DNA from 3 places in the Sporomusa intestinalis genome. Region 3 is predicted to be linked to each of the others. Evidence: riboswitches for the same ligand, from Rfam matches in the RefSeq annotation. Region 3 holds a riboswitch; each other region holds the start of a gene.

Region 1 (4,224 bases), 2.6 Mb from region 3:
TTATGGCCGCCGGGAAGCGGACAGCCTCTTTAACGCCGGGCGGCGCCCCTGTCTGTTGTATACTTCACAATGTATACAAGTCAACAGGAGAGTTCATGGGCGAGGTAACGGCCACAGTCACACACCGGCTTGCACCAGCCGCCGGCTCTCTGCAGTGTTTGTCCTGTTGCTTTCATCCCAATCATTACTTGTACTGCTGTAATTAAACAATTTCTCCCGCAAAGCCTGATTTGTTTACAGTTTTGTTTGTTAATGGGCGTTGTACGGGGGATATTGTTTATTTATTATTCATTATCACAGGACAACGGTTTTTTGTCAATAGGGTAAAAGAAAACATTTCACTCTAGGTCGCTGCCGGCAGAAGCGGCAGATATATTTTAAATTCCAGGCTGAGCGGCAGGATTTCTTATACCGGGATGGGAATATTGATATTATGATAGCGGGAAGAGCTAATGTTAAAATATAAATAAAGGCGGTTAGACTAATGAAGAAACCATTATTTATCGGCTCCGGCGTAGCGATTGTAACTCCTTTTGCCCACAGCGGCATTGATTATCAGGCTTTCACAGAACTGATTGAGTTTCAGATTCAGGGCGGGTCAGATGCCATTATTGTCTGTGGCACTACCGGCGAAGCCTCAACAATGCCTGATGACGAACATATTGCCGCGATTAAATTTGCCGTACAGGCAATTAACAAACGGGTACCGGTTATTGCCGGTACCGGCAGTAATGATACCCGCCATGCCATCGAGCTGTCGAAGGCCGCCGAAGCGGTTGGCGCCGACGGGTTGTTGTCAGTTACGCCCTATTATAATAAGGCCACGCAAAAGGGACTGTATGGCCATTTTAAGCTTATTGCCGACAGTGTGGGCATTCCGTTAATTCTGTACAATGTACCCAGTAGAACCAACCTTAATCTGAATCCCGAGACGATAAAAGCCCTGGCGGAAATAGACAATATTATTGCGGTTAAAGAATGTAACCTGGGGCAGGTAGGTGATGTGGTAAATTTATGTGGTGAGGGTTTTACCGTGTATTCAGGTGACGATAACATGGTCCTGCCGGTATTGTCACTGGGGGGGAAGGGGGTTATTTCGGTGATGGCCAATATTATCCCCCGGGATACTCACGCTATGGTCATGAAATTTATCCAGGGAGACCTTGCCGGTGCCATCAGGCTGCAGCTGCAAACCCTTAATCTGATCAAAGCCTTGTTTAGCGAGGTAAACCCGATTCCGATTAAAGCCGCGGTCAGGCTGCTGGGGTACAAAGCCGGCCAGTGCCGGATGCCGTTAACAGAAATCAGTGAGGAAAACCTGGCGTTGCTCCGGGCTGAGATGGAGGCTTACGGCCTGCTTTAAATGTATTCCCGGTAAAAAACATTTTCTAAACTCCTGTATGCAGGCCAAGTGCAGGAGTTTTTAATTTATGCTGACACGGGGACGGTGGTTTCGTCTTGTAAATCGTCGTTATTAATGATATGCTTTAGGGGAAGGTGTAAAGTTGCCAGTCGGGTCCTGCAGACAATTCCGGGGCCTGCTGTCACTTAGGAGTTGTAAATAAAAGGAAAATAAGGTATTATTAAACATAAACCTGTGTTTTCTGTTAAAAGGCAATCGCCGAGTTTCATGTAATTGGAAGCGGGGGAACCATCTTTGGGGTGAATCCTGTGCAAGCAGGTAGGGCGAATTTCTTTCTGCCCGAATCCGTCAGCTAACCTCGTAGGCGTTGAAAGAGAAGGATGTTATTGTCCTGCCGCTCTCAAAGGCTAACAAATACCTTTGAGAATCCTTCTCAAAGCTGGTTTTGAAATTTCTATCAACATGCAGGATGAGGGTAGAAAAAGAACAAACTACAGTTTTAAGGAGGAGTATGATGGGGAAAACAAGGATTGGCATTTTCGGTTTTGGGAAAACAGGTAAAGTGGTTGCTAATGAATTTTTGCAGGACAACTTATTTACGCTGGCTTGGGTAGTTCGTAAAGGTGATGCTGATCATCAAAAATATGCCAGCCGGCTGCTGGGGCATGAGTTTGATGCCGGGGAGATTTTCTCTGTTGATGACATTGATGATAGTTTTTTTAGAGAAAGGCCAGTGGATGCGCTGGTGGATTTTTCAGACTCATCCGGTGTATACCAATACGCCAAAGCGGCACAGGCGGGAATACCCATAATTTCCGCCATTTCCCAATATGAGCAGGAAGCGCAGGAAGTGCTGAAATCCTATGCAGAATTTGCGCCAGTACTTTATTCTCCTAATATTACGTTAGGGATTAATGTATTGATGGTTGCGGCGCAAATTTTGCAAAAAATAGCGCCCCATGCGGACATTGAGATTGTTGAGGAGCATTTTAAGGGGAAAAAAGAGGTATCGGGAACGGCGAAAAGAATTGCCAATGTGCTTAACCTTAATGTGGAGGAGCATCTGAATTCTATCCGCGTCGGCGGTATTGTCGGCCGCCATGAAATTATCTTTGGCATGCCGAACCAGACGATCCGGCTGTCCCATGAAAGCATTAGCCGGGCAGCCTTTGGCCAGGGCGCTATCTTTGCCGTGAATTTTCTGATAGGCAAGCCGCCGGGCATGTACGCGATGGAAACGATCATAGCCGAGATGTTCAGGCAGAATATTCCTGTATATTAGCTTGGCCACCCCTGCCTCTTGCTGAAGACTTGCAGCAATCTGTTTAGTATATACAGGACGTATAGTGAGTAAAACAGCTTTCCCTGATCAGGGAAAGCTGCTTGCGTTTGTGCCTGGCGCGGCAGGTCTGTTTTGCTCACTATTATTGCAGGTCTGTTTTGCTCACTATTATTATTGAGCGGTTTTTACCCAGACTTCGCAGCCCTGGAACGGGTTTGCCGTCCCCAGGTATAGTTTTTGATCTGCCCCGGCAAATAATTTTCTTACACCATAATTATAGGGATTACCCAAACCATTTAGAGACACCGGCAGCCAGAGAATGCCGTCATTGGATTCCCAGAGATCACAGCCAAGTGATCTGTAGCCGATAACATACAGCGCATTAACCAGATAAGCGGAGAAGATATATCTAAGAAAGCGGGTCATAGTGCCTGCTGGATTGGCAGGCAGCAGTGTTTCCACGATATCAGGAATCACGGAGATAAGCTGAGGCAGCAGATTATTCCAGCTCCAGGTGCCCAGATAAAGCTTGTCGTCAAAAGCCTGGATCTGCCAGCAGTAGCCATTGGTCAGATCGCCAAAGCCGGAAGGGTAGCCGCTTAACGGCAGGCCGCGCGTGCCGGTGACAGGTTCTGTGGGACTGACCGGGATTCCCCCTACAACCAATTCCCAGCTGTCATCGGGCGCAATCCGGATGACATCAAAGCCCTTGGGGGCTACAATCTGGTCGCCCGGATTGAGGCTTAGAATCGCCGCTTCCATGGCTGTACCAATATAGATATGATCTTTAAAGACCGCCAGCGACCAGGGGTGTTCATTGCGGGCATCGCCGGCGCCTTTATCGACAACCAGCTTCCAGTCGTTTACCTGCGGTGACGTATTGTTGGTCCGCCAAAGTTCAAAGCCTGTCGGCAGGGCTGTGGCCACATAGAGTTGGTCGTTATAACTTAGCAGCAGGTCAATATTACCCCGGGGATTGCCGTTAGGACCGCCGGCGAGATTCACTTCTTCCCAGCCAAGTTCCGGATCCGTTGTGGTAAATAACCGGGCTTCGGCAACGCCGGTTAGCGGCTGGGCCCCCATATACAGCCGTCCCTGGTGGATGGCAATGGCGCTGGTTGCATAGCCCTGAATATTGGCGTCCAGGAGCGTCCAGGTTTCGCCGTCTGTGGATTTTAGGATTAACAATTCCGGGCTTGACGGTGTAAGCGCGCCGGCATACAGGACATTATTGTAGGTGATCATGTAGCGAAAGCCAATGATTAACGGTGCGGCCGGTGCTTTATACACACGCTGCCAGCCCGCTGTGCCGTCTTTTTTATAGCGCCAGATTTCGGCGGCGTTATCGATATTTTGGGGTATCAGGGCCGACGGAACAGGAATATTTCCGAATAAGCCGCTGCTTATCACTGTATAGGGAATATTTCTGGCTGTGCCGACATACATGTAATCGCCTAATTCAGCCATTGACGCGGTATAATTGTTCTGTCTGGCATTGTCGGGGTTGTCGATATCGAACCCGTTTACGGGCGTTATTTTGCGGAAGGCCAGGTTATAGGGAAACACAAACCGATTCGGA
Region 2 (4,224 bases), 400 kb from region 3:
ACGATTAACCCCGAAACAGCGCTGTGTAGCGCTGTTTTTAAAGAACAGGAAGGATATGAAATGAAAAAAGCCCTGGGTTGGCTGGCGGTCCTGACACTTATTATCCTAATGTACCTGTGGCAGCCGGAATTTTTTCAGCAGGCGTACGGTATTATCGAAAAGGGTGATATTGCCGCTTTGGCTGAATACCTTCGCTCCTTTGGTGCCGGCGCTGTCCTTGTTACGCTTATTTTATTTGTTGTCATGACCTTTACCATTGTTTTTCCGTTTATGATTCTTTCCGGGGCAGCCGGTATTGTTTTCGGGTTGTTTTGGGGTATCATGATTTCCTGGGCGGGCGAAGTTCTCGGGGCCATAGCCATGTTTGTCTTTGCCCGTTACTGCTTTCGCTCGTTAGTCGAACGCTCGATTAAGAAAAGCTGCTATTTAAAGCAGATAGACGACTATAGTGCCGCCAATGGCTTCAAGGCGCTATTGCTTGCCAGGCTGCTGCCCTTAGCCCCGTCAGGAATTATTACCGCCGTGGCCGCAATCAGCAGGATTTCCTGCAAGGACTTCCTACTAGCCACAGGGATCGGCAAACTGCCGCCGGTAATCATCAAGGTCTTACTGGGTCATGATCTGGTGTTTGCCGGTGAAAATAGTATACGGCTTATGCTTATTATCACTTTGGTGGCTGCACTCTACGGTGGCCTGTGGTGGCGCAAGGCGCGAAAGAAACGCCAGTGCAAATAATATAAACGGGCACAACGCCGGTGTGCCCGTTACAGGTAGCTTTTAAGAATTAATCTCCTCTTGCCTGCAGGTATCAACTTGCTCAACCACCAGCGACACATGGCCAACTGCTGATACAATACTGCCTAAGGGGATAATTGAGGTACCACTGATGCCTGACGGCACAGACAAAGCGATGTTGGTGGCGCGCACCTCGAAAGTTGAAATTTCATTGGTATTCCCGCAGAGTGATGTTGTATCCAGGACCTGTAGCGCGGCCACACCAAAACTGGCGGTTTGGGTACTGAAAAGGGCACCAATCGTAAACCCTAGCTGGCCAAGAGATTGTGTTACACGGGCAATCGGGCCGCCATCTTTCAAAATTTCAAATTGAGCCTGGGCAAAGCCGGGGGTGCTTAAGACAACGCTCACAGTCGGTATTATTGGTGTAAAGGTTACGCTCCAGTTGATGACGGCTCGTACCAGATAGGCGTCCCGGCGTGTAGGTACAGTAATCGAGCATAGGCTTACGGTGCCGTTAGCAGGCAGGGTCGTCGTGAAGGGCGGCGTATCAATAGCATTAATTTCGCACCCGTAAACTCTTTCAATATCTTTTAAGGTAGCCATAAAAATCCTCCTTTTTTTTTTCATGATCGTGGAACTCTATTGTATCGTATGCTACATAGTATGAATTAGTGATAGAGAGTTCCGAAGTCATATAATCTCTATTCATTCAGCAGGGATTATATGTATGTATGGCGAAAATAAAAACTATAAATAACCAGGAGGGATAACTATGCCCATTGTACAAATCGACATGTTAGAAGGCCGGTCCCTGGAGCAAAAACGGGAATTAGTTAAAAAGGTAACTGAAGCGATTGTGGAAACAGCCAAATGCCCGCCGGAAGCGGTAACCATTGTCTTACGCGAGGCTCCAACCCAACATATTGCCAAAGCTGGCGTATTAGCAGCAGATAGATAAGCATTAGGCCATTTCGTGAGGAAATGGCCTAATTTCCTAATAATATTTAAAAGGTGGTGACTCAGCTGATATGGTGCCGCTTCAATTCGCCCTTGAACTGGAAACTGCGCTAAATAATCAGCTTGCAATACTGGCAGCCCATACCGGATCATTGCCGGCAATGACGCTGGTTAATACGTTCCAGGAAAAGTTCTATGCTTTACTCACTGTTGCCAGTACTGTAGATATTGATATTGCCAGGTACCCGGTTGTCGAAGCAGCCGAACTCCTGGGCAGTGACTCGGACTGGCAGCAGTTCACAGCCCAGGCCAAGCCTGGGACCGATCCGGTAAACCTGCCGGCCCTGACAGCCCTCTGGTCTATATACACTCTAATAGACCGCTCGGCCCAGTATTACCAGCAGGCGGCCGCCAATAACGCCCATCCGGCGGCCAGACTGTTTTTTCATTCCTTAGCCGAAACCAAAAAAATATTGCGGGGACGCTTGGCCGGTATTATTCAATCCTCAGTGAACTATTATTGGGGGCAACTCGGCTTTGCCCCGTTTATGCTGGGTAAAGAATTATAACCGGGAACAGGGGCTGCAAAACTGCAGCCTCTTTATTTTTTACAGGCCTTTCTTTAAAACCATGCATTACCGGGCATATGCCCAAAAAACAAAGATAAGAGTCGTTATTTACTAATAAACAAACTTATGTCAACTTGCTTTACCCCCAAAAATCATGTACACTATCGACAAGCCGAATTTCCTTATTAAGAGGAAAATGGGGGACCCATTTTGGGGGTGAATCCGCGCTATGCGGTAGGGATTTCCCTTTGTCCCGAACCCGTCAGCTAACCTCGTAGGCTTTAGAAAGGGGTATCTAAATGAAAAACATCCAAAAAATTGTGTACAGCACCGGCGCGCTGGCTGTTCTGGCTGCCACTCTCTGGCTGTCACCAGTTTCCGCTGCCCTGGGCGACCAGACCCTCAAGCCAGGTATGGAAGGCCAGGATGTCCGGGAGCTTCAGGGCCGGCTCAATGATTTAGGCTATAACCTTGCAGTTGATGGCATATATGGTGACAGCACCGAGCAAGCGGTTACAGAACTCCAGCAGGCGAAAAATATTAATGCCGACGGTATTGCCGGGCAGGCCACCTTGCAAATTCTGGTGGGCAATCGGGGAACAGAGGTATCACGCGGCAGTGCGCCCGAACGTTACAAAGCCGTGCTCGACATCAAAGCTACGGCTTATGCTCCCGGTCCGCACGACAATGGCCAATGGGGCAATCTGACCTATATGGGCACACAGATACGCCCAGGTGTCATTGCGGTTGACCCCCGGGTAATTCCCCTTGGCTCAAGGGTATATATCCAGTTTGCTGACGGCAGCGGCATGTATGGCATAGCCGAAGACACCGGTGGGGCAATTAAAGGCAACCGCATCGACATCGCCATGGTCTCTGTAGCTAAGGCTTATGATTTTGGCGTCCAACAAGTTAAAGTATATGTTCTTGGTTAACAGCAATGCCTGGTGCATACCAGGCATTGTTTTATTTTTTTTATTCAAGACATGAAAAATGGTAGATTTGGTAACTTTATTTATGTTATTATAGTGAGAAATACCTATTAGATGTGTTTTAGTACCTTACTAGTGAAAGGAGTTTAGTCAATGTTCGACAACAAATTCGGTCCTGAAGGGTTAACTTTTGATGATGTGTTGCTTGTTCCGGCAAAATCGGAAGTACTGCCCAGGGAAGTGGAAGTATCTACATATTTGACTAAAAATATCAAGCTCAACATTCCCATTATCAGTTCAGGAATGGATACCGTTACCGAAGCCCGGATGGCGATTGCCATGGCCCGCGAAGGCGGCATCGGGGTAATCCATAAAAATATGCCGATCGCCCGCCAGGCCAACGAAATTGATAAAGTCAAACGGTCTGAGCATGGTATTATTGTTGACCCCATATTCCTGTCGCCTAACAATACACTCCAGGATGCCCACGACCTTATGGAAAAATACCGGATCTCAGGGGTTCCTGTTACCACCAATAATAAACTGGTGGGAATACTGACCAACCGGGACTTGCGTTTTGAAACTGATCTTAGCCGTAAAATATCCGACTGTATGACCAGAGAGCATCTTATCACCGCCCATGTCGGCACTTCGCTGGAAGAAGCCAAAGCCATCTTGCGCGAACACCGGATTGAAAAGCTGCCGCTGCTTGATTCTGAAGGCAACTTGAAAGGCCTCATTACCATTAAAGATATTGAAAAAGCTCAAAAATATCCAAACTCAGCCAAAGACGGCAAAGGCCGGCTGCTGGTAGCTGCCGCAGTCGGGGTCGGATCAGACATGATGGAGCGGGTGGAGGCTATTGTCGGCGCTAAAGTTGATGTAATTGTCGTGGATACTGCCCATGGTCATTCCCGGGGGGTTCTTGATTCAGTGCGAAAGATTAAAGACACCTTTCCCACGATTGACCTTATTGCCGGCAATGTTGCCACAGCCGAGGCTACCCGCGACCTGATTGAAGCCGGTGC
Region 3 (4,224 bases):
CGCAGGATGGTGTTATGATTATTACCATTATTTTACTCACTTATGCGCAGTTTACCAAGCTCATAGGCCCGGGCATAGGCCCCTCCCTGAGCGATAAGCTCCTGATGGGTGCCGGTTTCGGCTATCGTGCCGCCTGTTAAGTACAGAACCCGGTCAGAGGCCATGATGGTGGACATACGGTGGGTGATAATAAAAGTGGTGCGCCCGGTTCCGGCCTGCCTGATCGCAGCCATCACCAGCTTTTCCGTATGGGCGTCAAGGGCCGCAGTCGGCTCATCCAGGAGCAATATGGCCGGCTCGGTGATAATGGCCCGGGCAATTGCGATGCGCTGCCGCTGACCGCCGGAAAGGCTGCCGCCTAATTCACCGGCCATAGTATCATAGCCTGCCGGCAACGCCTGAATAAATTCATAGGCGTTGGCAAGCCTGGCTGCCTGATCAACCTGGCTCACGGTGGCTGCAGGCCGGCCATAACGAATGTTTTCCCGGATGGACATGTTAAATAATACCGGCTCTTGCTGAATAAAACCAATATGTCTGCGCAGGGAACTGAATGTAAGGTCCCTGATATCAATACCGTCCAGCAGGATGGCTCCGCTCTCCGGGTCATAAAATCGCAGCAGCAGGTTGGCAAAAGATGATTTCCCGGCCCCGCTCGGCCCCACAATGGCAATTACCTCGCCCGGGCGCGCTGTCACGTTAATATTGTTCAGCACCGGCTGCCCGTGCCGGTAGGCAAAGGTAACACGCCTGAATTCTACCAGCCCCCGCGCCTGAGCCAGTTCCAGCCGGCCGTCCGCCACTGCCGGCCGCTGTTCGTTCAGCAGCCGGCTAATCCGTTCCCAGGCGACCAATCCCAGTTTAAGCTGGGTCAGGCCCTGACTAATTTTGCCGACAGGCGCCGGTACATTGATAATGTAAACAAGAAAGGCAAACATGCCGCCGATGGTAAGGTCGCCGCGGATAACCTCCCGCCCGCCGTACCAGACAATAACGGTTAGGCCAATAGCGGCCAGAAATTCAACCAGCGGCACCAGCATCGCGCTTAACCGCTGGGCTTTCAGCAAATCAGCAGCAGCCAGCCGGAGCTTGCTGCTAAATTTTCGGTACTCATACTCTTCGCGGGCATAACTCTGCACAATCATAACCGCTACGACCGACTGTTGAATAATGGCCGTCACTTTAGCCAGGTGATGTTCCACAAGTGCTCCCAGGCGGCCTATTTTATGATTGAAACAACTGATGGCCACAATAATGAAGGGCAAAGTGGCAAAAGTAACCATTGCCAGCTCCCAGTCAAAATAAATCATGATAGCCATAATGGCCAGCAGGTTAAGGGACTCGACAATAACGTCGGGAATCCCCGTTGTAACTGCCTGTTGGATAAACAAAAGATCATTGGTAAATAATGAAACAATCTCTCCCGAAGGCGTCTTCATATAGTAGGCATAATCCAGTGACTGCAGTTTATGAAACATATCGGCGCGCAGTCTGGCCAGCATTTTGTTACCGGCTTTAGCCATACCATAACCATAGCCATAAAAGAACAAACCGCGGATCAGATAAAGCAGGATAATTCCGGCTGTAATAAAATGCAGGAAGGCAATACTGCCGCCCGCCAGGGCATCGTCAATCAACAGTTTTACTACCAACGGGGCCGCGAGGCCGGCAGCAGTGGCGATAACAAAACAAACTATCGCCGTTGCAGCCAGCAGCCAATAGGGAATGATGAATTTTCGCCAGTAAAAACTTAACATAGCATATCTCCACCGCAATAATCGGACAACTACTTCTGGTGTGGAAAATCGATTCAGAAAACACAAGTCTTTGGTAAATAAAAGGGGAAGGCTGCTAAAGCCTTCCCTGCTGTCAGTTTACATCACCCTGCGGGCACCGACATAGCGCGGTCCCCAGTAACTACTGTTCATGCGGTCAATAGCAACACCGCGGCTGGACGTAGCACTAATAAACTTGCCGTCACCAAGATAGATGCCACTGTGGGATGCCCCGGCAGCGTAAGTGCTGAAGAACACCAGATCACCCGGCTGGAGCCTGTTGTACGATACGGTCCGCCCAACTGCAAACTGTTCATCAGCCATTCGCGGCAAATAAACACCGCTCTGAGCAAAAACATAACGTGTAAAACCCGAACAATCGAATCCATTAGGGCTTGTCCCACCAAAGACATACGGCACACCTGTATAGCGCATAGAGGTCTGAATAATCCGCCGTACCGAAGTGGTGGAAGAATCACGGCTGACAGGGATATCCCGCCCCATCAGAGCCCGGTAGGTTTGCGGTCCGATTACGCCATCGACTTCAAGGCCACGGGCCTTCTGGAAAGCCTTCACGGCGCTGACCGTCGCGTCGCCGAAATCACCATCAGCTGCACCGGCATTAAAGCCAAGGCTGTTAAGCTGGGACTGAATTGCGGCTACTTCTTCGCCCTGATCGCCGGCTTCATAAGTACCAGAAGCAAAGGCGAAAGCAGTGGTTCCGAAAAAGAGACAAAAAGCGACAATGAACCCAAAAAACTTGTGCAAACTGTTTCTCCTCTCGCTGGCCTCCGAGGTTAGCTGCCGGGTTAGGGTTGCAGGCACCCTACCGGAAAATCTCTCCGGTTTCACCCCATAAGTTGGTTCCCCCGTACTGGAGCTGGATTCGGCTTTCTATACGCTCACCCATGTTATATTCTGTTTAAATTTAAAAATTCCTGCCCAAAATTGCGTTTTTTTTACAATAATTAGGCAAAAAAAATAAGTTATTTGCCCAGCATTTACCTCTCGTCGTTTTCTTCTGGCCGCGTGATCTCCGCCCGCAGCCAGTAAAGGGGCCGCTGTTTTACCTCTTCAAAGATTCGCCCGATATATTCGCCAATAATCCCGATGCCGGACAGCTGCAAACCGCCCAGCAGCAAAATACTGGCAGTAATTGTTGTCCAGCCGGGAACAGCTTCATTGGTAAACAACCGGATGTACAGGACCTGCAGCGTCAGAATAATACTGGCAAAGCCCATGGCAATACCCACATAAAAAGCAATGCGCAGCGGGGTTTTGGAATAGGCGGTAATACCGTCAAGCGCAAAATGCAGCATGCGGCGCAGGGAAAATTTGGACCTCCCGGCAAATCGCCTGGGGGCAACAAATTCTATATAAGTCTGCCGGTAGCCGATCGCACTGATCATGCCGCGAATAAACCGGGCCCGTTCCCGGAACCGGCAGAAGCTGTCCACCACTTTTCTGTCCAGTAAACGAAAATCAGACCCGCCCTCAGTTACCCGTACATTGGACATCACATTCATCAGTTTATAGAACAGGCCTGAAGTCAGGCTTTTAAACCAGGAAACGCCTTCGGTGGTAATCCTGACTGTTTGCACCACCTCAAAACCGTTTTCCCATTCCGCAATCAGCCGCGGAATCATGTCCGGCGGATGCTGCATATCGCCATCCATGGTAATGACAGCCTGGCCTCTGGCATAATCCAACCCACAGGTCAAGGCCACCTGATGGCCGAAATTCCGGGCCATAATCAAAGCCCGCACCCGCCCGTCCGCCTGCGCCAACCGCTCTAAAATCAGGGGCGTGGCATCACTCGAGCCGTCATCAATAAAGATCAGCTCCAAAGAATAGGCCAGCGGCGCCATATGTTTAACAACTTCCTGGTAAAAGTTATCAATATTCTCCTGTTCATTGAATACCGGTACAACAATGGAAATCAATTGCTTACTCAGTTCCATACCCTTCCCTCCCTGTTGCCACTCATCTATTATTGCACTGTCAGCCCCTGTTTGCAATAAAATTCCTGTATTTTAATAGCATTTTACTTCCGGGAGGTAATTATTAAAGCCTGCTTGGTCGTTTGACAAAGCAGGCTTTACAGCAGCCGTATTATAGCTTCATGTCCTGGCGCAAGTTTATCGCCCCATGCAGATAAACATGTCTGATATCCGACTGGCGGGTGTCTGTATTCAGAAGAATTAATACCCGGATACAAAGCGGCAGCGCCTCCGGACACTCCAGCTCCTGCGTGCCGAATAGGGGCACCTGGGTCCAGCCCAGCTTTCTGGCCCCGGCCGCCGGGAAAGCCGCATTCAGGTCCGGCGTGGAGCTAAAAATGACAGCGCCGATATCCTCCGTATTGACCGCATTTTCCTCGATGATCGCCGCAAGCAGCTCAGCCACGCGTTCAAAAATCTCTTCCCGATTATTGTCTGTAACAGTTGTT

Evidence for each region. A riboswitch is a leader RNA that binds a small molecule or an ion and turns the genes downstream of it on or off. The one in region 3 is predicted to bind cyclic di-AMP.
Region 1: linked by a shared signal. The riboswitch ahead of ACZ481_RS23790 (4-hydroxy-tetrahydrodipicolinate reductase) and the one ahead of ACZ481_RS09955 (C40 family peptidase) in region 3 are both predicted to bind cyclic di-AMP.
Region 2: linked by a shared signal. The riboswitch ahead of ACZ481_RS12130 (peptidoglycan-binding protein) and the one ahead of ACZ481_RS09955 (C40 family peptidase) in region 3 are both predicted to bind cyclic di-AMP.

The regions. Positions count from the first base shown of each region.
Region 1 is NZ_AP042390.1:5,114,731-5,118,954, reverse strand. It holds gene dapA (4-hydroxy-tetrahydrodipicolinate synthase) at 485-1,363, shown strand; cyclic di-AMP (ydaO/yuaA leader) riboswitch at 1,610-1,744, shown strand; gene ACZ481_RS23790 (4-hydroxy-tetrahydrodipicolinate reductase) at 1,875-2,645, shown strand; gene ACZ481_RS23785 (beta propeller repeat protein) at 2,817-4,224, opposite strand, start outside.
Region 2 is NZ_AP042390.1:2,589,676-2,593,899, reverse strand. It holds gene ACZ481_RS12155 (hypothetical protein) at 1-8, shown strand, start outside; gene ACZ481_RS12150 (TVP38/TMEM64 family protein) at 61-735, shown strand; gene ACZ481_RS12145 (hypothetical protein) at 778-1,341, opposite strand; gene ACZ481_RS12140 (2-hydroxymuconate tautomerase) at 1,511-1,696, shown strand; gene ACZ481_RS12135 (hypothetical protein) at 1,767-2,264, shown strand; cyclic di-AMP (ydaO/yuaA leader) riboswitch at 2,425-2,560, shown strand; gene ACZ481_RS12130 (peptidoglycan-binding protein) at 2,564-3,199, shown strand; gene guaB (IMP dehydrogenase) at 3,350-4,224, shown strand, end outside.
Region 3 is NZ_AP042390.1:2,190,620-2,194,843, reverse strand. It holds gene ACZ481_RS09960 (ABC transporter ATP-binding protein) at 33-1,757, opposite strand; gene ACZ481_RS09955 (C40 family peptidase) at 1,875-2,543, opposite strand; cyclic di-AMP (ydaO/yuaA leader) riboswitch at 2,547-2,677, opposite strand; gene ACZ481_RS09950 (glycosyltransferase family 2 protein) at 2,777-3,736, opposite strand; gene aroH (chorismate mutase) at 3,888-4,224, opposite strand, start outside.